DNA from 4 places in the Streptomyces sp. NPDC002265 genome. Region 1 is predicted to be linked to each of the others. Evidence: riboswitches for the same ligand, from Rfam matches in the RefSeq annotation. Region 1 holds a riboswitch; each other region holds the start of a gene.

Region 1 (7,395 bases):
GTACTCGGCACGCGCGTCGAACAGGGGGCTGAGCAGCTCCATGACCTCGGGGGAGTAGCCGGCCGAGGACGAGTCGCTGCGGCGCACCTTGTAACGGCGGTGCGTGGCGTTGGACTCCAGGTAGTCGGCGAGGATCGCCTCGCGCTCCACCCCCAGGGCCAGCAGCGTCACGGCGATGGACAGGCCGGCGCGGTCCTTGCCCGCCGCGCAGTGCATCAGGACGGGGACACCGTCCTCGGCCAGCGAGTGCAGCACCCGGGAGTGCTCGTCCGTCCGTTCCTTGACGATGGTGCGGTACGACATGATCATCCGGTGGGCGGCCTTGCCCTCGCCGAGGATCGCGCGCAGCTGCTCGATCTCGCCGTCGCGGACCATCTTCCAGAACTCGGAGCCGTCCGCCGGGTCCGACAGCGGCAGGTTCACATTGCGCACGCCGGGCAGCTCGACGTCCGGGCCCTCCAGCTTCTGGTCCGCCGCGTTGCGGAAGTCGAAGATCGTGTGCAGCTTCAGGGAGGACAGGAACGCCGCGTCCTCGTCGGTGGCGTGCGCCAGGTGACCGCTGCGGAACAGCACGCCGTGGCGCACCCGCCGCCCGTCGGCGGTCGGCAGCCCGCCGACGTCACGGAAGTTGCGCACTCCGGCCAGTTCGGGCTCGGTCGACGGGACCTGCTGCGTCAAGGGGGGCTCCTCCCGCTGGACCCGTCGGCGTGGCTCGGCGGGTGGCCGACGGGATGCGCTGTCGACGATACGACATCGGTTCCAGGGGGACCGTGTTGCCCACAGCCCCAAGGGTCGATGCGCCGATCGTCCTTCTGTATCACCTCTGAGAGATATGACCGAAATAAACCCTTCGCGCCAAGTCGCCCCGGAGTAAAGGTGACTGAGTGACGGGCGCGTGAGCAGGGTCATATCGGTGACCGTGCGTGGTACGTCATGTTCACGCAATCAGTGCGCTTTTTTGGGGGGATGTGAAGCGAGAGGGTGGTGAATTCACGGAGGGTAATCGGGATCTCTCGTAACGGATCAAGCAAATCGGGCAGATCCGGAAGAGGGCGCTTGTCCCCTTGCGGCGGGCTCGCCTACGTTCCAGACCGATCCGGACGGACGCCTAATCCTGCCGCCGCCCGGTGTCCGCACACTCACCCGTGCACGGCAGGAGCGGGGGACCCACAGGCTCGACCGCCTGGTCCCGTCACCGGAACAGGCTAGGGGTTCAGCCGCGCCGCGAGCGCGGCCGGACATCTCCAGTCCGCACCCGACAGCTCACCTCGTAGGCGCCGGAGAGGAAATCGCCATGCCCGCGAAGGGTAAGCACCGCCGTCCCAAGACCCTGCGTCTCACCCGCTCATTCGCCGTCGCCGGAACCGGCGGCGCCGCGCTCGCCCTCCCGCTGCTGGGAGCCACCGGTGCGCACGCGGCGACGCCGCAGTCCGCCGCCCAGTCGGTTCCCGGCACGGCCGTGCAGTCCGTCCCGGCGAGCGGCCAGAAGACCGCCGAGCAGACTGCCGGGCAGAGCACGGACGTCCGTACCTACACGGTGGTCGCCGGCGACTACCTCGCGAAGATCGCCGACGCGCAGCACGTCGACGGCGGCTGGCACCGGCTCTACCAGGACAACCGGGCGGCCGTCGGGGCCGATCCGTCGCTGATCCACCCCGGTCTGAAGCTCAGCATCGGCGCGGCTGCCGTGACGGGCGGGGGTGCTCGGTCCGCCACCCCGCAGGCCGACGCGCCCAAGTCCCCGTCGGCGGAGTCCTCCTCGGCGCAGTCCGCGTCCACGGAGTCCTCGTCCGCGCAGTCCTCCGCGTCGAAGCCCGCCGCCCCGCAGGCCGCCGCGCCGCAGGCCACCGCCAGCGGCTTCGTGCTCCCGGTCGCCGGCGCCCCGATCGGCACCGCGTACCACGTGGCGGGCAGCATGTGGGCCAGCGGCCACCACACCGGCGTCGACTTCGTCGTCCCGACCGGCACCCCGCTCAAGGCCGTCGGCGCGGGCACCGTCGTCTCGGCCGGCTGGGGAGGCGCGTACGGCAACCAGGTCGTCATCCGGCTCGCCGACGGCCACTACGCGCAGTACGCCCACCTGTCCCAGCTCTCCGTCTCGGCCGGCCAGGCCGTGACCGCGGGTCAGCAGGTCGGCCTCTCGGGCGCGACCGGCAATGTGACCGGCCCGCACCTGCACTTCGAGATCCGCACCACGCCGGACTACGGCTCCGACATCGACCCGATCGCCTACCTCCGGGCGCACGGCGTCGCCGTCTGACCCGCGGGCCGTCCGACCGACGGGCCGCCGCCTGACAGCCGGGCCGTCCGAACGACGGGCTGTGCGGCTGACGGACTGTCCGACCGACAGGCCGTCTCCCGCGCGCGTCTCCGCCGTCGAAGGCCGGACCCCCACCCCGGGGTCCGGCCTTCGGCGCGTCCGGGTGCGGGCACTGCGTCGACGTCCCGGATCGCACGCTTATTCCCTGATTGGGCAACTCTTTAGGAGTGGCTTATCTCACCGTCCGTCAACCCATGGCTACGGTCGCGTAGGTCACATTCGAAGGTGAATCATGAGCCGATGTGGCAGACGATTCGAAGAGTGACAGCAGAGCAGTGATCGGGTCGTACGTAGCGGTGGGGGACAGCTTCACCGAGGGCGTCGGCGACCCCGGCCCCGACGGGGCGTTCGTCGGCTGGGCCGACCGGTTCGCGGTACTCCTGGCGGACCGGCAGCCCGAGGGCGACTTCCAGTACACCAATCTCGCGGTACGCGGAAAGCTCCTCGACCAGATCGTGGAGGACCAGCTTCCGCAGGCCGTCCGACTCGCGCCGGACCTGGTCTCCTTCTGTGCCGGCGGCAACGACATCCTCCGGCCCGGGACCGATCCCGACGAGGTGGCGGAGCGGTTCGAGCGCGCGATCGCCGCGCTGACCGCCGTATCCGGCACGGTCATGGTGACGACCGGCTTCGACACCCGCGGTGTTCCCCTGCTCAAGCACCTGCGCGGGAAGATCGCGACCTACAACGGGCACGTCCGGGCCGTCGCCGACCGGTACGGCTGCCCGGTGCTGGACCTGTGGTCCCTCAAGTCCGTCCAGGACCGCAGGGCCTGGGACGACGACCGGCTCCACCTCTCGCCCGAGGGACACACGCGGGTGGCGCTGCGCGCGGGCCAGACCCTCGGCGTGGAGGTCCCGGCCGACCCCGAGCAGCCCTGGCCGGCGCTGCCGCCGCGCGGCACCCTCGAAGTACGGCGCGACGACGTCCACTGGGCGCGTGAGTACCTGGTCCCGTGGATCGGCCGACGGCTGCGCGGGGAGTCCTCGGGCGACCACGTGACCGCCAAGGGCGCGCTGTCCCCGGAGGACATCAAGGAACGGATCGCGTCCGTGGCCTGAGCGGCCGACGGACCCGGGCGCGGGGCCGGTCCTCCGGCCGGCTCCGCGTCTACGCCGTCAACGCCTCCCGCGCGAGCCCCAGTTCCCGGGCGAGCGCCTCGTCCACCCACTCCTGCGCGCGGGCCCGCGAGACGGCACCGGGGTACGACGTCAGCTGCACGGCGAGCCCGTCGAGCAGCGCCGTCAGACGCAGCGCGGTGGCCGCGGGGTCCGGGCACTCGAACTCCCCGGCGGCCACACCGTCCGCGACGACCTCGGCGAGCGCCGCCTTCCACCGCCGGTCGAGGTCGCGCGTGACGTTCTGCAGCGCGGGCTCGCGAAGCGCCGCCGCCCAGCCCTCGATCCATAGCCGCCAGCCCTTGGCCTGCCCCGTGGGGGCGTACCAGCGCACGGCCGAGCGCAGCCGCCGCAGCGCGGTCGTCCGGCGGCCGAGCAGCTTGCGCAACCGGGCCAGGTCCTCCTCGGCCGCGTAGGTGAAGGCGGCGGCGACCAGCTTCTCCTTGGTCGAGAAGTGGTAGAGCACCAGCGCGTTGCTCACCCCGAGTGCCGAGGCCACGTCGGCGATCCTGACCGCCGCCACGCCCCGCGCCTCGATCTGCTGCACGGCGGCCCGCAGCAACTCCTCGCGCCGCTCCGCCACGTTCAACCGCACTCTCGCCACCCGGTCACCCTAGTGCCGCACCCCGGCTGCCGGTACGGCGAAGTGATCCGTACGAAACGGGTCCGGGCGCGGGACGGCCGTCGCCGGTGACGGGTGCCACGGCTGCCCGCGGGGCGGACGGGAACGTACGGCCGGGCACCGGCGTTGTGGCAGGAGCCGACCATAATGAAGCGTCCTGACTCCCCCTGGAGGTGCCGTGCCCGGTTCCCGTTCCTCGAGCCTCGGGCTCCGCTCGTTGCAGCCCGCGGCCTTCGGCGCGGACCCGAGCGGCGGGCGCATGGCGCGCATCCGCAGATCGCCCCACTTCAAGGACGGGGTGTTCCAGAATCCCGGCGGCCCGTCCCGGATCCGGCCCTCGGGCTCCGCCGCCTCCCTCGCGAAGGTCTACTTCGACCGGGAGGCCAAGTCGCACCGCGCCCCGAGCGGCACGATCCCGGTGCACGCCACCACCCTCGCCGACCTCGCCCGGCCGCCCGCCTCCGGACTGCGGCTCACCTGGATGGGACACTCCAGCGTGCTCGCCGAGATCGACGGCCGACGGGTGCTGTTCGACCCCGTCTGGGGGGAGCGCTGCTCGCCGTTCGCCTTCGCCGGTCCCAAGCGGCTGCACCCGGTGCCCCTGCCGCTGGCCGCGCTCGGCCCGGTCGACGTCGTCGTCATCTCCCACGACCACTACGACCACCTCGACATGCCCACGATCAAGGCGCTGGCGGGCACGGACACCCTGTTCGCCGTGCCGCTCGGGGTCGGCGAGCACCTCGAACACTGGGGTGTGGCGGCCGACCGGCTGCGCGAGCTGGACTGGCACGAGTCGACCCGGATCGGCGGCCTCACCCTGACCGCCACCCCCGCGCGCCACTTCTGCGGCCGTGGGCTGCGCAACACCCAGCACACGCTGTGGGCTTCCTGGGTGGTGGCCGGCGAGGAACACCGGATCTACCACAGCGGTGACACGGGCTACTTCGACGGATTCCGGGACATCGGTGCGGAACACGGCCCGTTCCACGCCACAATGATCCAGATCGGTGCTTACTCGGACTTCTGGCCCGACATCCATATGACTCCGGAGGAGGGGGTCCAGGCCCACCTCGACCTCCAGTCCGGTGACCCGGCGGCCGGCGTGATGCTGCCCATCCACTGGGCGACCTTCAATCTGGCGCCGCACCCGTGGGCCGAGCCGGGCGAGGGCACGATGCGGGCCCTGCACAAGGCCGGAGCGAACCTGGCGGCCCCGGTGGCCGGCGAGCCGTTCGAGCCGACCGTGGCGGCGCCCTCGGCACCGTGGTGGCGTGCCGTCGCCAAGCCGCCGACCGGGGGCTGGCCCACATGGCCGCCGGTGGCGTCGGCCGGACCGGAACCGGCCTTCGCGGGGGAGTAGGGGGCGATCCGTCCGGGGCCGGACCATGCGCGGCCCCGTTTCCTCTCGTGCTCCGTCGGCACCCGTGCGCGGTCGGGCGGATGCGCGGTCGGGCGGCGACGGTTCTCGCCCTTTCGGCATCACCGAGCCTTTCGACATCACCGACGGTGACTGTTTCTGATCGGTTGAGACCAACTTCTTACTGCCGGGTTCTCTTCGTGTTCCCCCTGGGGGAGGGGGGTCCGGTGGGTTTATCGGTCTTTCGTGCGAGGCCTCATACCAGAGCGGGATGCTCCCCGTGGGACTTTGCCAACTGCCCACCGCACCTGTCGCAAGCGCGACTACTGTGAGTGTCCGCCGGGCGACGCAGGGCCGAATTCTTCGACTCTCCCGACCGGCATCGCGATGGCGCATGCCCGAGCTGCGCACCACGCGTGAGCAACCAGGCTCAGGCTCGACGGACCAGCACGAGGACACCGATGTCTCACCTCCGCGCACCGGCCGCACGCGCAGACCGCCGTGACGGCGGCGGGCGGCACGGGCGGCCGGTCGCCCGCCCCGCCGTCCCGCTGCCCGAGGCCCACATACGGCCGCAACTCCTGCGGCTCGCCGTGCTGCCGCCCATCGCGGTCGCCCTCAGCGCGTGCGCGGCGATCCTGGTCACCGCCCGCTCCGCCGGGGCCGGACAGGGCATCACCCTGTGGGCGGTGCTGACCGGCGCCCTCGCGGTCACCGTCGCCGGGATCCTGATCGCCGCCGTCGCCGCCGACCGTGCCGCCCGGTCCGTGACCGACCGGATCGCCGCGCTGCGCCGCAGCAGCGCCCGCGGCGAGGCCGATCTGCGCGCCGTGGTCGAGGCGTTACGACGCGGCGAGAACGCGCCCCGGCGCAAGCCGCGCGGCGGCCCGGCCAAGGACGCGGACGAGTTCGAACTTCTCGCCGCGGACCTGGCCCGCGCGCACGACGGCGCCGTCACCGCCGTCGTGCAGGCCGCCCAGCTCTCCAGCCAGACGGGCAGCGAACAGAAGCTGGAGGTCTTCCTGAACCTGGCCCGGCGGCTCCAGTCGCTGGTGCACCGGGAGATCTCCATCCTCGACGAGCTGGAGAACCAGATCGAGGACCCCGACCTGCTCAAGGGCCTCTTCCACGTCGACCACCTCGCCACCCGCATCCGCCGTCACGCCGAGAACCTCGCCGTGCTCGGCGGGGCGGTCTCGCGCCGGCAGTGGAGCAACCCGGTGTCCATGACCGAGGTGCTGCGCTCCGCGATCGCCGAGGTCGAGCAGTACTCAAGGGTCAAGCTCGTCCCGCCGGTCGACGGCGAGCTGCGTGGTCACGCTGTCGCCGACGTCATCCACCTGCTGGCCGAACTCGTCGAGAACGCCACGGTGTTCTCCGCCCCGCACACCCAGGTGCTGATGCGCGCCAACCTCGTCACCTCCGGGCTCGCCGTCGAGGTGGAGGACCGCGGGCTCGGCATGCCCGCCGAGGAGCAGAGCAGGATGAACGACCTGCTCGCCGACCCCGACCAGGTCAATGTCGCCCGGCTGCTCGCCGACGGCCGGATCGGGCTCTTCGTCGTCTCCCAGCTCGCGCGCCGACACGGCATCAGGGTCCGCCTCCAGACCAACATCTACGGCGGGGTGCAGGCCGTCCTGGTCGTGCCGCAGGGGCTGCTCGGTACGGCGCCGGGTGGCGTCGTCGGGGCCGTCGCCGTGCCCCGGCCGGCGGATCCGGCGGCCGGTCCCGCCGGACCGCAGCAGTCCGGGACCGGATCCGCCCCGGAGCCCGGACGGCACCTCGCGCCCGCCGCACCGGCCGTCCCGACCGGCCGACGGCGTCGGCAGCAGCGTGACGACGACCGCGGCACCGTCGTTCCCGCCGCCCTCGACGGGAGCGCGCGGACCGGGAACGGCGCGGGCTCCGCGGGTTCCACGGGTTCCACGGGTTCCGCCTCGACCGCGTCAGGTGTCAGCGGTCCGGTCCCCGTGCCGGG
Region 2 (7,395 bases), on a different contig from region 1:
GGCGCAACAGCGGTGTCGTCCACAGCGGGATCTACTACCGGCCCGGCTCCCTCAAGGCCCGGTACGCGGTGCGCGGCGCCGCCGAGATGATCAAGTTCTGCGCGGAGTACGGCATCGCGCACGCGGTGACCGGAAAGCTGATCGTCGCCACCGGCCGCGAGGAACTCCCCCGGCTGCACGCACTCGTCCAGCGCGGCCGGGAGAACGGCATCCCGGTAAGGGAACTGGGCGCCGCCCAGATCATGGAGTACGAGCCCGAGGTGCGGGGTCTTGCCGCCATCCACGTCGGCACGACGGGCGTGTGCGACTTCGCGGCGGTCGCCCGCCGGCTGGCCGAGGCCTCCGGAGCGGAGATCCGCTACGGGGCACAGGCCGTACGGATCGACCGGCGGCCGGAGCGGGGCGTCGCCGTGCGGACCGCGCGCGGGGACATCGTGCGCGGGCGGGTGCTGGTCAACTGCGCCGGGCTGCACTGCGACGAGGTGGCGCGGCTGACCGGGGACGAGCCCGAGGTGCGGATCGTGCCGTTCCGGGGCGAGTACTACGAGCTGGCGCGGCCGGAGATGGTGCGCGGGCTGGTCTATCCGGTGCCCGATCCGACGTTCCCGTTCCTCGGGGTGCACCTCACCCGCGGGATCGACAGGGAGGTCCACGTCGGACCCAATGCGGTGCCGGCGCTGGCCCGCGAGGGGTACGGCTGGGGGGTCGTACGCCCTCGGGACCTGGCCGGTACGGCGGCCTGGCCCGGAACCTGGCGGATGGGCCGGCGGCACTGGCGGTACGGGATGGGCGAGCTGCACAGATCGGTGTCCAAGCGGGCGTTCGTGCAGGCGGTGCGCAGGCTGCTGCCGGAGGTGACCGAGCGGGATCTCGTGCGGGCGGCGCCGGGGGTGCGGGCCCAGGCCGTGCTGCGGGACGGGACGCTGGTGGACGACTTCCTGATCCGGGAGGGCGCGCGGGCCGTGCATGTGCTGAACGCGCCCTCGCCGGCGGCGACGGCCTCGCTGCCGATCGGACGGGAGGTGGCCCGCAGGGCGCTGACCGTACTGGGCTCGGCATGAGGACGGGATCCACGACGGCGGGGACGGCCGCCCCAGGAGCCACCGCGACCGGGAAGACCGCCACGACCGGGCGGGCGGTCACGGCAAGGCGGGTGGTCACGGCCGGGAAGACCGCCGTGATCAGGAAGACGGTCACGGCCAGGAGGGCGATCCCGGCCAGGAGGGCGGTCACGGCCGGGGCTGTCGGCGGGCGCCGTAAAATCGACTCCACTGTGTCTGAGCTGAACACCTCCCCCGAAGCGCCCCGGTCCGCCCCCGACGCACATCGGCACCGGTCCGGCACCGATGTGCCCGACCGGCCCGCCCGGCCGAAGGGAGAGCCCCGCTTTCCCGACGGCCCGCAGGCCGATCCCGCCGGATCGCACTTCGAGCGGCGGATCCGCAGCTTCCAGCCGCGGCGCAGCCGGGTGACCACGGGACAGGCGGACGCGTTGCAGCGGCTGTGGTCCCGGTGGGGGCTCGACATCGACGGGCAGCGCGTCGTCGACCTCGGCGAGCTGTTCGGCAACGGCAACCCGGTGGTGCTGGAGATCGGCTTCGGGATGGGCGAGGCGACCGCGCAGATGGCCGCCGCCGACCCGGACACCAACGTGCTCGGCGTGGACGTGCACACCCCGGGCCAGGGCAACCTGCTCAACCTCGCCGACCACCACGGGCTGTCCAACGTCCGGGTGGCCAACGGGGACGCCATCATCCTGCTGCGCGAGATGCTCGCCCCCGACTCCCTCGCCGGGCTGCGCGTCTACTTCCCCGACCCGTGGCCCAAGAAGCGCCACCACAAGCGACGGCTGATCCAGCCGGAGTTCCTCGACCTCGCCGCGACCCGGCTGCGGCCCGGCGCGCTCGTGCACTGCGCCACCGACTGGGAGCCGTACGCCGAGCAGATGCTCGACGTGCTCGACGCGCACCCGGACTTCGAGAACACCCGTGCCGAGGGCGGTTTCTCGCCCCGTCCCGCGTTCCGGCCCGTGACCCGTTTCGAGGGCCAGGGACTGGACAAGGGACATGTCGTGAACGATCTGCTCTTCCGTCGCGTACAGCACCGCGAACCGCAGGAGCAGCGGCCGCTGTAACCGCGGCGGCCGTGGTGGACATGGCCGTCCGGGCCGCCGGGCCGGCGGCACAAAAGGAACAGCAAGACCAGCCCTCCCTCGTTAGGGTCAATGCCGTGGCGACCGTTCCCCCTTATCCGACGCACCCCTTCGGCCCCGCCGGAGGCGGGGTCCGGCACCCACGCTGGTGGCAGCGCACAGGGGTGCGGTACGGCGCCGTGATCACGTTGCTGGCGCTCTCCGGGCTCGTCATCCTGGCGCTGGTGCGCCGCCAGACCGGCACCGAGGGATTCCTGGTCGGGCTCGGACTCGCGGTCCTGCCGGTGCCGTTGCTCGTCACCGCCTTCCGCTGGCTGGACCGGGTCCAGCCGGGCCCCTGGCGCAATCTGCTGTTCGCCTTCGCCTGGGGCGCCTGTGCCGCGGCGCTGATAGCGATCGTCGCCAACAGCTTCGCGACGGAGTGGATAGCGACGGCGACGGCCGATCCGTCGGGCGCCGACACCCTCGGCGCGACCGTGATAGCGCCCGTGGTCGAGGAGTCCGCCAAGGCCGCCGCCGTGCTGCTCGTCTTCCTCTTCCGCCGAAGGGACTTCACCGGCATCGTCGACGGGGTCGTCATAGCCGGGGTGACCGCGACCGGCTTCGCGTTCACCGAGAACATCCTCTATCTCGGCACCGCCTTCGGCACCGACCAGCTCAGCGGGGACCGGGGCATCGCCTCCGTCACCGCGGCGACCTTCTTCGTCCGCGTCATCATGTCGCCGTTCGCGCACCCCCTGTTCACCGTCCTCACCGGCATCGGCTTCGGCCTCGCCGCGCTGTGCACGGACCGGCAGCGCGTGCGCCGGGTGCTGCTGCCGCCGGGCGGACTGCTGCTCGCGATGGGCATGCACGCGTTCTGGAACGGCTCCGCGACCTTCGGCGAGTACGGGTTCTTCGCCGTGTACGGGCTGTTCATGGTCCCCGCGTTCGGCCTGCTGACCTGGCTGGTGATCTGGACCCGGCAGCGCGAACTGCGGTCCGTGTACGAGGAGTTGCCCGCGTACGTCGCCGCGGGCTGGCTGACCCCTGCCGAGCCGTACGCGCTCGGCTCGATGCGGGCCCGGCGGCTGGCCCGCGAGTACGCCGGGCACCACCTCGGCAAGCCGGCCGAGCGGACGGTGGCGCAGTACGAGACGTACGCGACCTCGCTCGCGGCCCTGCGGCGCAAGGGTCGCCGGGGCCGGGCCGGCAGCGACTTCGTCGTGCGGGAGCGGGAGCTGCTGCACGAGCTGTGGCAGCGCCGGGAGGTGGCGCGGCCCGCGCTGGACTACGCAGCGCGGGCGACGGCCCCGCCGGTGCCGGTGATGATGCCGGCGCCTGCCCCGGTGGCCTGGCCGGCGTACGGATATCCGGCGGCCGCGTACCCCGCCTACAACCCGTACCGGTCGTAGCCCCGGCGCGTCCGGGGAAGACGGCCGGGCCGGATCAGGCCGATGCCTCGGTGAGGCGGGCGAGCTCCGGCTCCGTCAGCTCCAGCTCCGCGACCCCGAGCAGGGCCGGCAGCTGCTCCACCGTCCGCGCGGAGGCGATCGGGGCCAGCACCGTCGGCCGGGCGGCGAGCCAGGCCAGGGCGACGGTGGCGGCCGCGACGTCATGGGCGCCCGCGATCTCGTCGAGGGCGGCGAGGACCGCGCGGCCGCGGTCGGTCTCCAGGTGCTTGGCGGCGCCGGTGGCCCGTGCGCTGTCGACCGTCGTACCCGGGCGGTACTTGCCCGTGAGGAATCCGGAGGCGAGGGCGTAGTAGGGGACGGCCGCGAGCCCGGACCCGGCCGCGACGTCCTGGAGCTCTCCCTCGTAGGTCTCGCGCGAGACCAGGTTGTAGTGGGGCTGGAGGGCCACGTACCGGGCCAGGCCCTCGCGGTCGGAGAACTCCAGGGACTCGCGCAGCCGCTCGGGGGAGATGTTGGAGGCGCCGATCTGGCGCACCTTGCCCGCCCGCACCAGCTCGTCGAGCGCGCCGATGATCTCCTCGACCGGCACCTCGGGCTTGTCGAAGTGGGTGTAGTAGAGGTCGATGTGGTCGGTGCCGAGGCGGCGCAGCGAGGCGTCGGCGGCGGCCTTGATGTTGGCGGCGGTCAGACCGGGGAAGTCGGGGTGCTGGCTGACCTTGGTGGCGATGACGACGTCGGCGCGGTTGCCGCGGGCCCTGACCCAGTTGCCGATGATCGTCTCGGACTCGCCGCCCTGGTTGCCGTCGGCCCAGGCCGAGTAGGCGTCCGCGGTGTCGATGAAGTTGCCGCCCGCGGCCGCGTAGGCGTCGAGCACGGCGAAGGAGTGGTCCTCGTCGGCGGTCCAGCCGAAGACGTTGCCGCCGAGGGCGAGCGGGAAGACCTCGAGGTCGGAGGAACCGAGCTTGCGAAGAGAAGTCATGCTCAATGTCAACGCCCGGCCCGGAAGGCGATATTCCGTACGGCCGCCGTCCGGCGCTCCCACCGCTTCCGTGAACCGTGGCCCGTGACCGCCCACGGCCCGTGACCCGTGGCCGGGCAGCAAAAAACCGGCAGTCCTGGCGTCGGGGGGATGTCGCCAGGACTGCCGGAGGTCAGATGACGCGGGGGGCCCTGTACGTCAGGGGGTGAGTCCCTTGCCGCGCAGCCAGGCCATCGGGTCGATCCCGTCCGCGCTGCCGCCCGGGTGGACCTCCAGGTGCAGGTGCGGACCGGTGACGTTGCCGGTGGCGCCGACCCGGCCGATGACATCGCCGGTGGCGACCTTCTGCCCGACGCTGACGCTGATCGAGGACTGGTGGCAGAACCACAGCTCGGTGCCGTCGTCGAGGGTGAGGATCGTGCGGTAGCCGTAGGAGCCGGCCCAGCCCGCCTCGGTGATCGTGCCGCTGTGGATCGCCTTGATGAGCGTTCCGGTGGGCGCGGCGAAGTCGAGGCCCGTGTGGTACCCGGAGGACCACATGGAGCCGGCCTCGCCGAAGGTCGAGGTGATCGTGTACGAGGAGGTCGGCAGCGTGTACTGCTTGGCGAGCTCGGCCAGGCGCTCGGCCTCGGCCTTCTTCGCGGCCTCCTCCTCCGCCTTCTTCTTGGCGGCTTCGGCCTTCTGCTTGGCCTCCTGCTCCGCCTTGGCGGCCGCGTCGCTGGCGGCCTTCTCGGCAGCGGCGGCGGCCTTGGCCTCGACCTGGGTCTGCTGCTGCTCGGCCTGGGCCATGATCCGGCTGCGCAGCGCCTCACCGGCGTCGGTGGTGCCCTGGGCGGTCTCGGCGGTGGTCACGCCTATGCCGCTGAGCGGGGCCGCGACGTCCTGGGCGGTCTCGGCGGGCTTCTCGTCCGACAGCAGGGAGCCGACGGAGGGAAGATCGGGCAGGGAGATGGAGACCGGGGGCTTGCCGGTGTTGGCGCTGGCCATTCCGCCGCCGGCGACGGCGGCTATGACACCGACACCCAGGACGGTGGAGCTGCGGGCGAGTCCCCCGCCACGCTGCTTGGCGACACGATGCTTGCCGCGCGGGGGGCGAACGGTCTCCGCGGTGGGATTCCACTCCTCCCACGGACCCTCGTCGGCGCGGTAGCTGCCGAAGCCGAAAGCCTCGGCGTCGGGCTGGCTCGGCACGAACGGGGCCTCAGGGGCAGGCGGGTTGGACGCCACGTGGGCGCGCTCCTTCCTTCCTTCTCGCCTACCGGGTTAGCTGACGGGTTCGGAGCAGGAAGGTCTCCTACGCGCGTATACCGCCTGTCACTGACAGTGGTGGCCGTGCGATTCACCCCAGGGTGTTGGTTCCCCGGTTCCCTTGCGGGATTCGGCGCGTGCGCACGGAGCCGCCTTGTGACGGCTGGGACAACCGCGCTGCGTTATCGAACGTTAATGGGCACGGGGGCGGGATTCCAAGCCGTTCTGCTTGATCAATAACATTTTTGGCCAGGACTTAAGGCGATGACCGGCGAAAATCGGGCGAGTTGGCCCTTGCGCGAGACGCGGGGGCAACGCCTCAGGAGTCACCCGGGTTTTGATGGTGACTCAGATGTTATGCGCAGGGGGGTCGTTCGATCACTCCGGGTGACGGAGGCGTGGTCAGGGCCGCCGCACGGCGAGCAGGGCCATGTCGTCCGTCAGCCCTCCCCCGCAGTGCCGGTGCACATCCCGCGCGAGAGCGGCGAGCAACTCCTCGGGGTCGCGGAAGGAGCGGCCGGCGAGCCGCTCCTCGGGGTCGTAGAACCGGCCTTGGGTGTCGCGCGCCTCGGAGACGCCGTCGGTGTGCAGGAGCAGGGTGGCGCCCCTGGGGAACCGGGTCTCCTCCGCGCGGTCGGGCCGGCCGGCCAGCTCGCCCATGCCGAGCGGCAGAGCCGGCTCGTGGGCGGGCAGGGGGCGCACGGTGCCGTCCGGGTGCAGCAGCAGCGGCGGCGGGTGCCCGCGGTTGAGGATCCGTACCGTCTCGTCCCCGTGCGGAAGTTCGGCGAGTACGGCGGTGGTGAAGCCCTCGAAGGCGTCGGGCCCGTCGCGCCGGGTGCCCTCGCGCGCCAGCGCCCGCTCCAGCCGCTGCGCGACCGCCTCCAGGGTCGCCTCCTGCTCGGCGGCCTCCCGGAAGGCCCCGATGACCACGGCCACCGCCGACACCGCCCCCATGCCCTTGCCCCGTACGTCCCCGACGACCAGCCGCACGCCGCGCGGGGTGTCCTGCACGGCGTAGAGGTCGCCGCCGATGAAGGCGTCGGCCTGGGCGGCCTCGTAGCGGGCGGCGACGTCGTAGCCGCCGATCCGGGCGGCGGGCTCGGGCAGCACCGCGCGCTGGGCGGCCTCGGCGATCCCGCGGGCGCTGGCGAGGCGCTGGTCGCCGCGGCGCACGACACGGTTGATGACCGCGGCCATCACGGCGACCGTGGCCACGGTGACGATCTCGGTGACCGCGTCGGCGTCCGGGATCCGGGTGGACCGGGCGTGCACGGCGTACGCCCCGGCCACGGCCGCCACCCCCGTGACGGCGGTGCCGAGGAAGGAGTACAGCGGGGCCGCCACCAGCGGGGCGGCCGTGAAGAGGGGCGCCCCGGTGAAGCCGCGGGGCGTGCAGATGCCGTAGACGGCCCCGCCGACGGCCATCAGCGCGGGAAGCACCCTGAGGAGTGACCGCAGGAGACAGATCCGCCGTTCGTCGCCGGTGGCGTCGGCGGACACGGAGGACCTGGACGGTACGGAGGATGCAGGGGCCGCGGATGCGTCGGGCGAGGCGGGCACGGCGGCTGCCCGCTCGCCGGGGCCTGGGTCCGGGCCTGGGCCGGGGTCCGGCCCCGACACCG
Region 3 (7,395 bases), on a different contig from region 1:
CTCGGTGACCGGCGTCGACCGCCTCAGCGATCGGAGTCGGCCGCCTCAGTGATCGGCGTCGGCAGCCTTGACCAGCGCGCCCTTGGTGACCGCGCCGACGTACACCTTGCCGTCGTCCGTGATCAGGGCGTTCACCAGGCGGGTGGAGAAGACCGTGCCCGAACCGAACTTGCCGGTGACCTTGTCGCCGAGCGAGCCGAGGAAGCCGCCGAGGTCGCCGGCCGGACCGGCGGCGCCGTCGGCGGAACCGGTGGGCAGACCGCTCTTGCTGCCGGAGTCGAAGGTGGCGATGGAGGTCCAGCCCTCGCCGATGACCTTGGCGTCGCCGGGGCCCTCGGAGCCCGCGAGACCCGAGAGGCCCGGGAAGCCTTCGAGGCCCTGCGCGCCCTTGTCGCCCCGCGCGCCGTCGCCCCGGGACTTCCCGCTCTCCAGGCCCTGCCCGTGGTCGCCGTCCTCGGTGACCTTGGCCCCCTTGGGCGGGGTGAAGTCGAAGGTCGACGCGGCGGGCTTGGCGAAGCTGATCCGGGTGAAGCCCGCGTCCACGACCGCCGCGCCGCCACCGGCCGGCGTCAGCGTGAACTTCAGCGGCAGCCCGGTCTTGGCGTCCACGGCCACACTGATCGTGCCGACCGTGCTGCCGGACTGCTTGGGCTTGACGAGCAGCTTGTACGCGTCCCGCCCGGCGACCTGCATGGTGCCGTCGACGGTCACGGACGTGGTGTCGTCGACCGACTTCAGGGCCTCCTCGGTGAGGCCCTTGGGGGTGGCCGGGACCGGCTCCTCGCGGCTGTCGCCCTTGGCCGCGCCGTCGTCCGCGGTCGAGTGGTAGACCTCGTTGGACTTGCTGTCGTAGCCCCAGACGTCCTTGCCGTCGTGGATGACGCTGTACTCGGCGGCGCTCTCCAGCAGCGAGAGCTTCTGCCGGTCCGGACCGTCGGTCGCGACCCGCAGGGTGTGCGTGCCGGAGGCGAGTTCGGTCAGCCTGGCGGACGGGTCCGCGCTCGACCCGTCGCCGGCGGAGCCCGTGGCGCCCGACAGGAGACCGCTCTCCAGCCCGCCGAGATCGGGGAGCCCCAGGTCCGTGGTGATCTTCACCGTGCCGGACAGCTGCTCCACGTCCGACTGGGCGATCCTGTCGATGAGTTGCTGCGCGGTGATCTTCGGAAGGTCGGGGTCCCCGGAGGAGGCGAGCGCCGGGACGAGCCCGATGGTCGCCGCGGCCACCCCCACCACCGCGACCGGAACGACGTACCGAGCGGCCGTACGACGCCCGGAGCGCAGGTCGTCGGCCTCCCCGCCGGTCGTACCGGTCGCACCGGTCGTGCTGTCGTCGGATTCGTACGGTGCCATGTGTGCCCTACCTCCGTGGTCGGCGGCGGCTGTCCGTCTCGGCGCGTCCTCGCACTTGTGGTCCCACCCTGAGCCGCCATTCTCACCCGAATCGGTGAGGAGTGGTGTTTTCCGTGGTGTCCATCTCACCAAATCGGTGCTGTCGAAGCGTCAGACCGCGGGATCAACTCCGCGTACTGCTGGGGTATGACACAAAGAGGCGGTGCCGCGCCCGACCCGTAGGGGTCGCGCACGGCACCGCACACGTCCGATCGACACCGCCGTCCGGCTCCCACGGAGGAGCAGCCGGACAAAGCTCCGGGCCCTGCCCGGCAGGGCCCGGTCCGGCAGGCCCTAGCCCGCCCGGTGCACCACCGCGTCGCACAGCTCCACCAGGGCCCGCTTCGCGTCGCACTCCCGCAGCGGTGCCAGCGCGGCGCGCGCGTCCTGCGCGTACCGCACGGTGTCCTTGCGTGCCTGCTCCAGCGCGGGGTGCTCGCGCAGTGCCGCCAGCGCCTGCGCCAGCTTCGCGTCGTCGGTCAGGTCGGAGTCCAGCAGCTCGCACAGCGCGATGTCCTCCGCCAGCCCCAGCCGTGCCGCCCGCTCCCGCAGTCGCAGCACCGGCAGCGTGGGGATGCCCTCGCGCAGGTCCGTCCCGGGCGTCTTGCCCGACTCGCGGGACTCCGACGCGATGTCCAGCACGTCGTCGGCCAGCTGGAAGGCGACTCCCAGCCGCTCCCCGTACTGCGTCAGCACGTCCACGACCGTCTCGTCCGCGCCGGACATCATCGCCCCGAACCGGCACGACACCGCCACCAGCGATCCGGTCTTGCCGCCCAGGACGTCCAGGTAGTGCTCGACCGGGTCGCGCCCGTCCTGCGGTCCCGCCGTCTCCAGGATCTGGCCGGTCACCAGCCGCTCGAACGCCTCGGCCTGCACCCGCACCGCCTCGGGCCCTAGGTCGGCCAGGATGTGGGACGCCCGCGCGAACAGGAAGTCACCGGTGAGGACCGCGACGGCGTTGCCCCAGCGGGTGTTCGCGCTGTCCACCCCGCGCCGCACCTCGGCCTCGTCCATGACGTCGTCGTGGTACAGCGTGGCGAGGTGGGTCAGTTCCACCACCACCGCCGACGGCACGATCCCGGGTGCGTACCGGTCCCCGAACTGCGCCGCGAGCATCACGAGCAGTGGCCGGAAACGCTTCCCGCCCGCCCGCACCAGATGCTGGGCGGCCTCTGTGATGAAGGGGACCTCGCTCTTGGTGGCCTCGAGCAAGCCTTCCTCGACAGCCGCCAATCCGGCCTGGACATCGGCTTCCAGAGCCTGGTCCCGCACGCTCAGCCCGAACGGCCCGACGACGGTCACGAGGGGTCTCCTGTCTGCTGGTGTCCACTGGCGCTTGCGCGGTTTGTCGATAGGTCGCTGCCACCACCTCAAGTCAGCGTATCCGGTCACGTTTCGATCACCGATAGCCCCCACGGTTACCGGCCAGGCGGTACCGGATCATGCCCGGGATGTTTCCGATCGGACGACAAGGACGAGCTTCGGCTGTTTTCTGCTGATACGGCGATGCCTGTCGGCCCGCCGGAGAGCGGCGATCCGCGCCCCAGGGCCGCACGTACCGCCGCCTCCCGCCGCCCCGGCCCGGCCGGGCGAAAGCACCCGACCGGGTTCACGCCCCCGCCGCGCGCGACACGCCCCGCGACACCCCACCCCCCTGCCGGGCCCGCCGCGAGAGGCGACCGGGCCGTCCGGATCCGGCCGCCCTCCCCCCGACACGTACGGCGGGCACGGCAGGCGCGGCAGGCGCGGCAGGCGCGGCGACGGACCGTCAGACACGACAGAAACATGCCTTATGTACCTTTATGTCCGATTCATCGCTATTAATTACAGAATTCCACTTGGCGGCAAATGGGACCGATTCCGTAAGCAGTGAATTGGGTCACTCGGGCCAAAAATGGATGCATCGGCCATCTATCCTCGCCACCCTTCCACGGCAAGCGAGTTGAGCCTTGGCAACCGCAAAGGATCAAGTGTCCCAAATGCCTCAGACCAAGGTCAAATAGGGCGAGGTGTGAATCAGACACTTGTTCCGGACATGTGCTTTCGCATACGTTCCCGGCAAGTCGGGCGAACACCTAATCCTGCCGCCGCCCTTCACCACCACCGAACACACCCGCACGGCAGGAGCGGGGGACCCAGGTAAGCCGCCGGACCGGACATCGCACCCGCAACGGCTAGGGGTTGAGCCGCATCGCCACAGAGCAGCGCGGACGGGCACCTCCCGGCCCGAACCCGACAGCTCACCTCGTAGGCACCCGAGAGGAATCACGTCATGCACGCTGCCGGTAAGAACCGTCGCGCCCGTTTCGTCCGCACCCTCGCCGTCGCCGGTACCGGCGCCGCCGTGCTCGCCCTGCCGCTCCTCGGCGCCACCTGCGCCTCCGCGGCCACCACCACGCCCGTGACCGCGACCCCCAAGTACACCAACAACCTCGACGGCTGGATCCGGCAGTCGCTGGCGGTCATGGCCCAGCACCACATCCCGGGCACCTACAACGGGATCCACCGCAACGTGATGCGCGAGTCCTCCGGAAACCCGCGCGCCATCAACCTCTGGGACTCCAACGCGGCCAAGGGCATCCCGTCCAAGGGCCTGCTCCAGGTCATCGACCCGACCTTCGCCCGCTACCACGTGGGCGGCACGTCGTTCGACATATACGACCCGGTCGCGAACATCACGGCCGCCTGCAACTACGCCGCCGCGCGGTACGGCTCGATCGACCGCGTGTTCAGCGCCTACTGACCGGCCCCGCCCGGGACGGTCACCTCTCTGCGGGAAAGAGTCTTTCGAGGACGACGGCGATGCCGTCGTCCTCGTTCGACAGGGTGATCTCGTCGGCCACGGACTTGAGTTCGGGATGGGCGTTGGCCATCGCCACGCCGTGGGCGGCCCAGTCGAACATGGGGATGTCGTTGGGCATGTCCCCGAAGGCCAGGGCGTGTTCGGCGCGCAGCCCGAGGTGCTCGGCGGCCAGCGCCAGGCCGGTCGCCTTGGTGATGCCGCACGGCTGGAGTTCCACGGTCCCCGGCCCCGACATGGTGACCGTCGCCAGCGAGCCGACCACCGAGCGGGCCGTCGCCGCCAACTCGTCGTCGGACAGGGCGGGATGGCGCAGCAGTACCTTGCTGATGGACTCGCACCACAGATCGTCGCGCCGTCCGACCCGCACCGCGGGCAGGGTCGGGTGCGGCATCAGATAGCCCGGCTCGATGAGCGTGAGGCCGTCGACCCCGTCCTGGTCGACGGCCGCGTACACCTGTCCCACCTCGGCCTCGATCTTGCCGAGGGCGGTCGCGGCCAGCTCCCGGTCGAGGGTGACCGACCACAGCAGCCGGTCCGCGCCGACGTCGTACAACTGCGCGCCCTGCCCGCACACCGCGAGCCCGGCGCAGCCGATGACGTCGAACAGCGGCCGCACCCTCGGCGCCGGGCGGCCCGTCACCACGAGGTGCCGGGCACCGGCCCGGGTCACCCGCGCGAGTGCGTCCAGGGTCCGGTCGGAGAGCGTGTCGTCGCCGCGCAGCAACGAGCCGTCCAGATCGGTGGCGACGAGTGAGAATGCGAGGGGAGCGGCCATGATCAGAGAATACGGACCCCGCGCCCTCGCGACTCACCCTCGTTTCGGCCCCAAGTGGCGCCTGCGGGCTCCTTGATGGCGCCGGCGGGCAGCCCCGCGGTCTCCGACGGCTCCCGGGACGGCCCCCGTTGACCTTTTCGTCCCCGGCTCAGCCGTGGGCCGCCGTCAGGTGCTTCGCCAGCCGCGGAGAGGCGAACTCCGTGCCGCACACGAACCGCATGACCGGGCCGTACGAAGCCGCCGCCGGCAGTCCGGTGAGGTACAGACCGGGCACGGACGACACATATCCCGCACCGAGCCTGGGAGTGCCTCGGCTGACCACGAGTTCGGCACGCAGCCGGTGGCCCAGGAAGTCCATCGCCGCCATGTCCACCCGGTAGCCGGTCGCCGCTATGACGTGGTCGGCGGACAGCCGGTGGGTGCCGCCCGAGTGCGGGGCGACGGTCAGCGTCGCCCGGTCGTCCGCCGCGCCCGCCTCGACGATCCGTTCGACCTCGCTGACCTGTACCTTTCCCTCGAAGCGGTCGCGCAGCCACCAGGCGCCGAGCGGACCGAGCACACGACGGACCAGGTAGTGGCGGGTCCGGTCCGGCAGGTATCGGTAGGGGTGCGGGTAGTAGCTGAGCGCCCACAGCGACCAGGCGCGGCCGAAGGGGGACTCGGGGCACAGCCTGGGCTGCTTCCACGGGGGTGCGCCGAAGGCCACCCGGCCACGGCCGCGCGCGACCACGTGCACCTGCGCGCCCGCCTCCGCCGCGAGCGCCGCCGTCTCCAGCGCGGACTGGCCCGCGCCGACCACGATGAGTTCCCTGCCGGAGAAGCGGCCGAGGTCGTGGTGCTGGGAGCTGTGGGAGACCGGACCGGCGGGCGAGGGTCCGTCCGCCCCGGCGACGGTCAGCTCGGGGGGCAGATGGGACAGCCCGGCCAGGCCCGTGGCCACGACGACCGCGCGGGCGGTGAACAACTCACCGGAGTCCAGCTTCAGTTCGAAGCCCGAGCCGCGGGGTTCCCCGGCCCTGCGCTCGACGGAGACCACCCGCACCCGCTCCAGCCGCGGCACCAGCCGCTGCTGGAACCACTCGCCGTAGCCGATGAAGGTCTCGGCGGGGATGATGTCCTCGTCCGTCACGAGCCGGCGTATGCCGGCCGCGTCGCAGTAGTCGGCGAGCGTGTGGCCGGTCTGCGGCGCGTCGATGCTGGAGGCCACGGGCGTCGATTCAGCAGCATGCCCGCGGGCATGTGGTCGCGCCAGCTGACCATGGGATCGCCGAAGACGCGGACGGGGACACCGCGCGCCCGCAGATGGGCGGCGGTCGACAGGCCGAAGGGTCCGGCACCGATGACTGCTACGGGTCGACTCACGAAGTCCCTCCCCAGGACGTCACTTCGTCACTTCGTGGTGGTGCTGCCGCCGCGGCGGTTGGTGCGCCACAGCTGATACAGGTGCTTCGCGCCCGGCCGCACGAAGCGCGCGAGCATCGTGAAGAACGGCCGCAGGTCGTCACCCGCCAGCCAGGCCAGCTCCGTGCCGCTCGCCCGCGCCGGTGCGTGCGGCGCCGTATAGCCGCTTCGGCGGTAGGCGAGCAGGGCGGGCAGGTCGATGTTCTCCACGAGATACCGGTGGCCGGCCCGCTGTTCCCCCTCCGTAACGGCACGCCCGGTCAGATCCAGATGCATGGCGCGCACGACGTCCACCCCCGATCCGCTCTCGAAGAGCCGGAAATGGGCGCCCATGCGCGGGTTGAAGTCGAGGAGTTTGTACTGTCCGTCGCGCCGGTCGAAGCGCAGGTCGCGGTCGACGATTCCGGTGAAGCCGATCTGTTTGACGAAACGTGCGGCGAGGTCCGCGAGTTCCGGATTGTCGACTACGTACGCATTCGCCGTCATCCCCGCGTGCGGCGGCCAGGAGCGGACCTTCACTCCGGTGAACATCGCCAGCGGGGTCGAGTCCCGGTCGAAGTAGGCGTGCACGATCCAGTCCTCGGCCTGCTCCCTCGGCAGGTATTCCTGGAGAATCACCCCCGGGTCGCCGGGACGGCCGGCCCAGTCGCGGGCGAGCGCCAGCAGGCCCTCGCGGGTGGCGATCCTCGTCGTCCCGTTCACCGCAGGCCGTTCCCGGCGCACGAACGCCTCACGGTTCTTGGCCACCACCGGGAAGCGGGCCTTCTCGGCGAAGGCGACGATGTCGTCGTAGGTCTGCGGGAAGGCCGCCGACGGGCTCGGGATGCCGTGTTCCACACACAGTTCGTGCAGGCCCTGCTTGCTGGCCAGCCGGCGCGGCAGCTCCGGCTCGACCCGCGGGAAGAGGAAGCTGCCGCCGAGCGCCTAACTGGTGCTCGGCGATCAGGACGGCGGCCTCCTCGTCGGTGGGGACGAGCACGGCGGGACGGCCGATCCGGCGGCCGATCCGCAGCAGCCCCTCCAC
Region 4 (7,395 bases), on a different contig from region 1:
CCGCTCCATGATCGAGAGCAGTACGAGGGCGCCCGCCCCGATCACGTCGACCCGGCCCGGGTGCATCGAGGGGATCGCCGCGCGCTCGGCGTGCGCGGAGCGCAGCAGCCGGTCGGTGATCTCGCGGACCCGGTCGTGGGAGACCCGGGAGTGGTGGATGGCCGCCGAGTCGTACGCGGGCAGGTCCTGCGCGATCGCCGACACGGTGGTGACGGAACCGGCCAGACCGACCAGGGTGTGCGCCCGGCGCAGCGGGACCGTCCGCTCGGCGAGGTCGAGGGCCGCCTCGATGTCGGCGCGCATCGCCGCGATCTGACCGGCCGTCGGCGGGTCGGTGATCTCCCCGTCCACGACCAGATGCCGTTCGGTCATCCGTACGCAGCCGACGTCGACCGAGCGCGCGGCGTCCACCTGCTCGCCGCCGACGACGAACTCGGTCGAGCCGCCGCCGATGTCCACCACCAGATAGGGCCGGGCCAGGTCCTCACGGCCCATCAGCTCCTTGGTGGCGCCGGTGAAGGAGAACGCGGCCTCCTGGTCGCCGGAGATGACCTCGGGCTCGACGCCGAGGATGTCCAGCACCCCGCGCACGAACTCGTCCCGGTTCTCGGCGTCCCGGGAGGCGGAGGTGGCGACGAAGCGCAGCCGCTCGGCACCGAACTCCTTGATGACGTCCGCGTATTCACGGCAGGCGGCGAAGGTGCGCGCCAGCGCCTCGGGGGCGAGCCGGCCGGTGCGGTCCACGCCCTGGCCGAGCCGGACGATGGTCATCCGGCGGTCCAGGTCGACGAGTTCGCCCGTCCCGGGGTCGGCGTCGGCCACCAGCAGCCGGATGGAGTTCGTGCCGCAGTCGATCGCGGCCACCCGGGTCACTGGTCGCCCTCCGCGGACTTCCCGCACTCCCCGGCCGGGACGACACAGGCGCCCTTGCGCCACCACTCCGGCAGCATCGCGAGCGCCTCGTCGCCGAGCGGGTTCACGCCCGGCCCGGCCGCCAGCGAGTGCGCGACCAGGACATGCAGGCACTTCACCCGGTCCGGCATGCCGCCCGCGCTCGGGAAGCCCGTCAGCTCCTCGATCTCGTCGCGCCGGCGGATGTAGTCCTCGTGCGCGCCGCGGTAGGCGGCGGCCAGTTCGGGGTCGGTCGCGAGCCGGTCGGTCATCTCCTTCATCACGCCGTTCGCCTCCAGCGTGCCGATCGCGGAGTTCGCCTTCGGGCACGTCAGGTAGTAGAGCGTCGGGAAGGGCGTGCCGTCGGGCAGCCGGGGGGCCGTCTCCACGACGTCCGGCTGGCCGCAGGGGCACCGGTGCGCGATGGCGCGCAGCCCGCGCGGCGGCCGCCCGAGCTGCTGCTTGAAGGCCTCGACGTCCGCGTCGGTGGGCTCGGTGCGAGGAGTGGTCGGCGGGGGCGTTTCCATCTGTCCTGAGCTTGTCTTTCTGCTATCCGTCATCGGTCGGAGGCGTCGGACTTGTCGACTCCGTCCCAGACGTTCGAGTACCAGGGGCGGCGCGCCGCCCCGCGGGCGGCCCGCGACTGCTTGACCGCGTCCGGGTCGATCACCACGTAACCGGTCTCGCCGGGCATCACGTAGTGCAGCCGCTGCCGGATCTGCTGCTCGGCGTACGCGTCGTCCTGCCAGCGTGCCTTGAGGTCGCGCAGTTCCTCCACGCGCTCCCTGGCCTGCTGCTTCTGCCGCTCCATGTCGGCGATCTCGGCGCGCTGCGAGACGTACTGCCTTATGGGGTATGCGAGGGCCACGACCAGCGAGCACAGCACGAGGGCGAGCAGCGCGGCCCGGCCGGTGAGGCGGGAGCGGCGGGCCTGCCGTCTGGTCTGGGAGCGGTAGACCCGGGCCGCGGTCTGCTCGCCGAGCACCCGCAGCCTGGTCGCGGTGGAGAAACGGTCCCGGTCCTTCACGGCCATCTGGCTCTTCGCCTCCCCTTCGCACCCGTTGTCACCCGCGCCGTCACACGCGTACGTCCCCGGACACGGTACGGGACCGAGTACGGGGACGTACGTACGACTGGCTCAGGCTTGACCCGGTAGGGCTCAGCCCTTGAAGCGCGGGAAGGCGCTGCGGCCGGCGTACACCGCGGCGTCGTCGAGGATCTCCTCGATGCGCAGCAGCTGGTTGTACTTGGCGACGCGGTCCGAGCGGGCCGGGGCACCGGTCTTGATCTGGCCGCAGTTCACGGCGACCGCGAGGTCGGCGATGGTGACGTCCTCGGTCTCGCCGGAGCGGTGGGACATCATGCACTTGAAGCCGTTGCGCTGGGCGAGCTCGACGGCGTCCAGGGTCTCGGTCAGCGAACCGATCTGGTTGACCTTGACGAGCAGGGCGTTGGCGGTGCCCTCCTCGATGCCGCGGGCCAGGCGCTCCGGGTTGGTGACGAAGAGGTCGTCGCCGACGATCTGGACCTTGTCGCCCAGCTGGTCGGTGATGATCTTCCAGCCGGCCCAGTCGTCCTCGAACAGCGGGTCCTCGATGGAGACCAGCGGGTACGCCGCCACGAGCTCGGCGTAGTACTCGGTCATCTCGGCGGCGGAGCGCTCCTTGCCCTCGAAGGTGTAGACGCCGTCCTTGTAGAACTCGGAGGCGGCGACGTCGAGGGCGAGGGCGATCTGCTCGCCGGGGGTGTAACCGGCCTCCTTGATGGCCTCGACGATGAGGTCGAGGGCGGCGCGGTTGGACTCCAGGTTCGGGGCGAAGCCGCCCTCGTCGCCGAGACCGGTGGACAGGCCCTTGGTCTTCAGCACCTTCTTGAGGGTGTGGTAGACCTCGGCACCCCAGCGCAGGGCCTCGGAGAAGGTCTCCGCGCCGATCGGGGCGATCATGAACTCCTGGATGTCCACGTTGGAGTCGGCGTGCGAGCCGCCGTTCAGGATGTTCATCATCGGAACGGGCAGCAGGTGCGCGTTCGGGCCGCCCAGGTAACGGAAGAGCGGGAGGTCGGACGCCTCGGAGGCGGCGTGCGCGACGGCGAGGGAGACGCCGAGGATGGCGTTCGCGCCGAGCGAGCCCTTGTTGTCGGTGGCGTCCAGGTCGAACATCGCCTGGTCGATCAGGCGCTGCTCGGTGGCGTCGTAGCCGACGAGCTCCGGACCGATCTGCTCGATGACGGCGAGGACGGCCTTCTCGACACCCTTGCCCTGGTAACGGTTGGGGTCACCGTCACGGAGCTCGATGGCCTCGAAGGCACCGGTGGAGGCGCCGGACGGAACGGCGGCACGACCCGTGCTGCCGTCGTCGAGGCCGACCTCGACCTCGACCGTGGGGTTGCCTCGGGAGTCCAGGATTTCCCGGGCTACGACGACGTCGATGGACGGCACGAGCATCTCCTTCTGGGATGTGACGCAAGCTACGCCGGGCCGGAGAGCCCGGTGGTGATGCGCAGGCCTGTGGTGGCCGCGCGGGACTGAGCCTAACCGTCCCGGGGCGATCAACCAGTCGTTGACCGCGTCATGGACGGAACCGAGAGTAAATTGTTTCCGAACGGAACAAAGCCGGTTCGACAAAAAACCCCGTCCCGGTGCGTACGGGGGAAGAACGCACCGGGACGGGGAGCCCGTGGGGACGGGGGACGGCCCTCACGTGGCCTCCACAATGAAGGACACGGCTGGGAGGCCGCCGTGGTTCAGCTACGAGCGCGCTGTCACTTCAGGTGCAGCTGCTGGCCGGGGTAGATGACGTCGGCGTTGGCGACGACACCCTTGTTCAGCTTGAACAGCGCCTGCCAGCCACCCTTGACCTGGTGCTTCTGGGCGATGCTGCTGAGCGTGTCACCCTTGACGACCTTGTACTCGCCGTCACCCTTGGCGACCTTCTGGCCGGCCGGGGTGGTGACGGTCGGGCGCTCGGCGGAGCGGGAGGCGGTCTGCGTCTCGGCCGCGCGGGTGGCGGTGCTCGGCGCGGGGGCGGCAGCGGCGTAGGGGGTGCGGGACAGGCCCTTGCCGCAGACCGGCCAGGCACCCTTGCCCTGGGAGGCGAGGACCTTCTCGGCGATGGTGATCTGCTGGGCCTTGGTGGCCAGGTTGGCCTGCGAGGCGTACTGCGTGCCGCCGTACGCGGCCCAGGTGGAGGCGGAGAACTGGACACCGCCGTAGTAGCCGTTGCCGGTGTTGATGGCCCAGTTGCCGCCGGACTCGCACTGGGCGACGACGTCCCACTCGGCGGCGGTGGCGGCGGAGGCGTTGCCGGCCGCGAACAGCGGGGCGGCGATGGCGACACCGGTGACACCGGCGAGCGCGGCGATGCGGGTGGCCTTGGACGGGCTGCGGTGCGTGCCCTTACCGGAAAACAGCATGGTGGATCCCCTCACCGACGCCTGCGAGGTGAGCTGTCGGGTTCGGGCCGGTTGAGTTGCCCGGCCACGCCCCTCACGGGACGCGGCTTCACCCCGAGCCGGCACCAGCTTCAACCGCTGGGCCCGGCGCTTACCTTGGGTCCCCCGCTCCTGCCGACGGCGCTTGACGCGACGAATGTTCCCGGGCAGCCGCTGGCAGGATTCGGCGTTGCGGCAGCCGGTGCCCGCTGTGGCGAGCGGTCTCGACCGTAGACACGCGATCCGGGTATTTCCAAAGACGATCAGGGCTTCTGAGACTCATCCCACAGTTTCACCAAAACGGACATTTAGCGGTGAAATGGGGCGTCAACTCTCGCCGCTTTACGCCCGTTTAGGCAGGTGCCTCCCCGGCCTGACCGGGCAAGACACGGTCCTGGCCGGCACCACCCGCCCCCTGCCCACCGCGTCGTCCGTCGCGGGAATGCGGAGGGCCGGTCCGGAGGTGGCGGACCACCCCGGCGGGCGGGTCAGGAACCGTAGGCGGTCGAGGCGTGCCGGCCGATGAAGGACAGGTCGGCGTCGGCGGAGGGCGTGTCCTCGTCGGCGCTGGCGCCGCGGTGGCGGCCGGTGCCGGTCAGGTCACCCGTGTCGACCAGGCCCGAAGCGCCGATGGCCTGCCGGGAGTTGGCGGAATCATCCACCTTTGCATCGCTTGCGGAGGAATCGTCACCCTGAGCATCACTCGTGGCGGTATCGGCGCCATTGTCCGTCTTGTCCGTCGCGCTCGTGGAGGGGGCGGCGGTGGAGGCCGTACCGGAAGGCAGGGCGGAGGGGTCGGCGGACGCGGTGCCGGCGGCGGGCGTCGCGGACGGGTCGGTGGAGGCTCCGGCGGAGGAGTCGGGCAGGCCGAGCACGTCCGGCACCGAGGTCGAACCGCTCGCGTCGGACGCGCCGCTCGCGGAGTCGCCCGCCACACCCGTGTCGATGACGGACGTCGCGGAGTCCTGGGCGAGCCCCGAGGTGAGTCCGCACGTGGACCAGGCACCGGCACCCTGGGCGGCGAGGATCTTCTCGGCGACGGCTATCTGCTGGGACCGGCTGGCCAGATCGGCCCTGGCGGCGTAGTCGAGACCGCCGTACTGCTCCCAGTCCGCCTGGGTCAGATGCAGGCCGCCGAAGTGCCCGTCACCGCTGTCGGCACTCCAGGAGCCGCCGGTCTCGCACTGCGCGACCTGGTCCCAGGTGCTGCCCTCGGCCGCGCTCGCGCCGCCTGCGCCCAGCAGCGGGATGGCGATGGCGGAACCTGCCACTCCGGCCGCGACGAGCAGGGCCGGGGCCTGGCGGGGACGACGGTGACGACCGTTTCCGGAGAGCATGCGGAAACCTTTCGTACGACAGCGGTGACCGACACGGCGTGAGGCTGCGCCGTGTTGATGATTGAACGTATCGGCACACGATCACTTGTCACAAGTTCATGCCACGGAGATCACGCGCAGATCACAATGTTGACGGTGCGTCACCCCGGTACGGAACCCTCACGACTGCCGCCAATCGGTCAGACCGCCGTGAACTCCACAGGCAGGGCACGCAGCCCGCGCATGATGAGCCCACCACGCCATCTCAAGTCCGCTGGTTCCACGGCGAGTTGCAGGTCGGGGAGCCGGGTGAGCAGCGTGGTGAGCGCGGTGCGTCCCTCCAGCCGGGCCAGCGGCGCACCCAGGCAATAGTGGATTCCATGGCCGTAACCGAGGTGTTGGTTGTCACTGCGAGTGAGGTCGAGCACATCGGGATCGGTGAACCGCTCCGGGTCCCGGTCCGCGGCCGCCAGGACGACGAGGACGGGGTCCCCGGGGGCGATGTCCTGGCCGCCGATGGTCAGCGGCCCGGTCGCGAACCGCCAGGTCGCCAGCTCCACCGGCCCGTCGAAACGCAGGAGTTCCTCGATGCCGGTCTCCATCAGTGCGGATTCGCCCGCGGCCAGGGACGACTGGAGGCGCTCGCGCTGAGCGGGATGGGTCAGCAGGGCGTACATACCGTTGCCGATGAGGTTGACCGTGGTCTCGAACCCGGCGAACAGCAGGATGAACGCCATGGCGGCGGCCTCGTTCTCGGTGAGGTGCTCGCCGTGGTCGGAGGCGCGGATGAGACCGGAGATGAGGTCCTCGCCGGGTGCGGCGGTCTCGGGCAGCGCCTCCCGCTTGCGGTGGATGAGCTCGGCGAGATAGCCGCGCATCTTCTTCACCGACCGTGCGACCCCGCCCCGCGGCCCGCCGCCGTGCCGGATCATCATGCCCGCCCAGTCCCGGAAGTCGTCCTGGTCCTCGCGAGGTACGCCGAGCAGGTCGCAGATGGCGTAGATGGGCAGCGGGAAGGCGAACTCGTGGATGAGGTCGGCGGAGCCCCGATCGGCGAAGCCGTCGATCAGCCGGTCGGTCAGCTCCTGCACGCGCGGCGCGAACTCCGCGACCCGGCGCGGGGTGAACGCCGTGCTGACCAGCCGCCGGAGCCTGGTGTGGTCCGGCGGGTCGATGTTGAGCAGATGGGTCATCAGCTCGGCCTTGCGTTCACCGGGGATGCCGGTCTTGCCCTTGGCGTGCGCGGGCTCGTCGTGGTGCGCGGGGTTCTTGCTCAGCCGCTGGTCGGCGAGGGCCTGCCGGGCGTCCGCGTACCGGGTGACCAGCCAGGCCTCGACCCCGCTGGGCAGCCGGGTGCGGTGCACGGGGGCGTGCTCGCGCAGCCAGGCGTAGGCCGGATACGGATCGGCGGCGAACTCCCAGGTGAAGAGATCGGGGGCGGGGCGGTCGGGCACGGGTACGGGGTCGCCGGGGGCGGGCTGGTTGGTCACGCCCCGACGTTAGCTGGCTTTCATCGTTCGGCCTGCGGGGCCGTCAGCTCGCGCAGCCGGCGCTGCGCCTCCTCGTGGCCGCTCTCGGCCGCCGTCCGCAGCCAGTGCTCGGCCAGGACCAGATGGGCCCGGCCGAGCAGGTGGGTCACGTGTGCGTGCGGGGCGTCCGCGACCGCCGCCCGCAGATACGGCAGGGCCTGCTCGGCCTTCCCCTGCCCGAGGAGCAGTTCCCCCACCCGCGCCGCCAGGTCCGTACGCCCGGCGTC

What was found. A riboswitch is a leader RNA that binds a small molecule or an ion and turns the genes downstream of it on or off. The one in region 1 is predicted to bind cyclic di-AMP.
Region 2: it holds a riboswitch for cyclic di-AMP, as region 1 does, so the genes downstream of both, ABT085_RS37195 (M23 family metallopeptidase) here and ABT085_RS11860 (M23 family metallopeptidase) in region 1, are expected to answer to the same signal.
Region 3: it holds a riboswitch for cyclic di-AMP, as region 1 does, so the genes downstream of both, ABT085_RS16330 (transglycosylase SLT domain-containing protein) here and ABT085_RS11860 (M23 family metallopeptidase) in region 1, are expected to answer to the same signal.
Region 4: it holds a riboswitch for cyclic di-AMP, as region 1 does, so the genes downstream of both, ABT085_RS17680 (transglycosylase family protein) here and ABT085_RS11860 (M23 family metallopeptidase) in region 1, are expected to answer to the same signal.

The regions. Positions count from the first base shown of each region.
Region 1 covers NZ_JBEOWS010000048.1:32,467-39,861, reverse strand. Annotated here, with positions in the region: gene ABT085_RS11865 (tyrosine-protein phosphatase) at 1-678, opposite strand, end outside; cyclic di-AMP (ydaO/yuaA leader) riboswitch at 1,131-1,292, shown strand; gene ABT085_RS11860 (M23 family metallopeptidase) at 1,295-2,260, shown strand; gene ABT085_RS11855 (SGNH/GDSL hydrolase family protein) at 2,596-3,381, shown strand; gene ABT085_RS11850 (TetR/AcrR family transcriptional regulator) at 3,431-4,042, opposite strand; gene ABT085_RS11845 (MBL fold metallo-hydrolase) at 4,239-5,420, shown strand; gene ABT085_RS11840 (sensor histidine kinase) at 5,879-7,395, shown strand, end outside.
Region 2 covers NZ_JBEOWS010000325.1:3,217-10,611, forward strand. Annotated here, with positions in the region: gene lhgD (L-2-hydroxyglutarate dehydrogenase) at 1-1,061, shown strand, start outside; gene trmB (tRNA (guanosine(46)-N7)-methyltransferase TrmB) at 1,274-2,134, shown strand; gene ABT085_RS37185 (PrsW family intramembrane metalloprotease) at 2,230-3,546, shown strand; gene ABT085_RS37190 (aldo/keto reductase) at 3,581-4,525, opposite strand; gene ABT085_RS37195 (M23 family metallopeptidase) at 4,724-5,752, opposite strand; cyclic di-AMP (ydaO/yuaA leader) riboswitch at 5,763-5,919, opposite strand; gene ABT085_RS37200 (PP2C family protein-serine/threonine phosphatase) at 6,176-7,395, opposite strand, start outside.
Region 3 covers NZ_JBEOWS010000077.1:5,753-13,147, reverse strand. Annotated here, with positions in the region: gene ABT085_RS16340 (LolA family protein) at 46-1,350, opposite strand; gene ABT085_RS16335 (polyprenyl synthetase family protein) at 1,684-2,694, opposite strand; cyclic di-AMP (ydaO/yuaA leader) riboswitch at 3,484-3,659, shown strand; gene ABT085_RS16330 (transglycosylase SLT domain-containing protein) at 3,665-4,135, shown strand; gene ABT085_RS16325 (HAD family hydrolase) at 4,155-4,970, opposite strand; partial or broken gene ABT085_RS16320 (FAD-dependent oxidoreductase) at 5,119-6,332, opposite strand; partial or broken gene ABT085_RS16315 (carboxylate--amine ligase) at 6,360-7,395, opposite strand, start outside.
Region 4 covers NZ_JBEOWS010000088.1:3,391-10,785, forward strand. Annotated here, with positions in the region: gene ABT085_RS17660 (Ppx/GppA phosphatase family protein) at 1-873, opposite strand, end outside; gene ABT085_RS17665 (DUF501 domain-containing protein) at 870-1,418, opposite strand; gene ABT085_RS17670 (FtsB family cell division protein) at 1,448-1,924, opposite strand; gene eno (phosphopyruvate hydratase) at 2,051-3,337, opposite strand; gene ABT085_RS17680 (transglycosylase family protein) at 3,655-4,305, opposite strand; cyclic di-AMP (ydaO/yuaA leader) riboswitch at 4,309-4,477, opposite strand; gene ABT085_RS17685 (transglycosylase family protein) at 4,812-5,660, opposite strand; gene ABT085_RS17690 (cytochrome P450 family protein) at 5,840-7,129, opposite strand; gene ABT085_RS17695 (sel1 repeat family protein) at 7,150-7,395, opposite strand, start outside.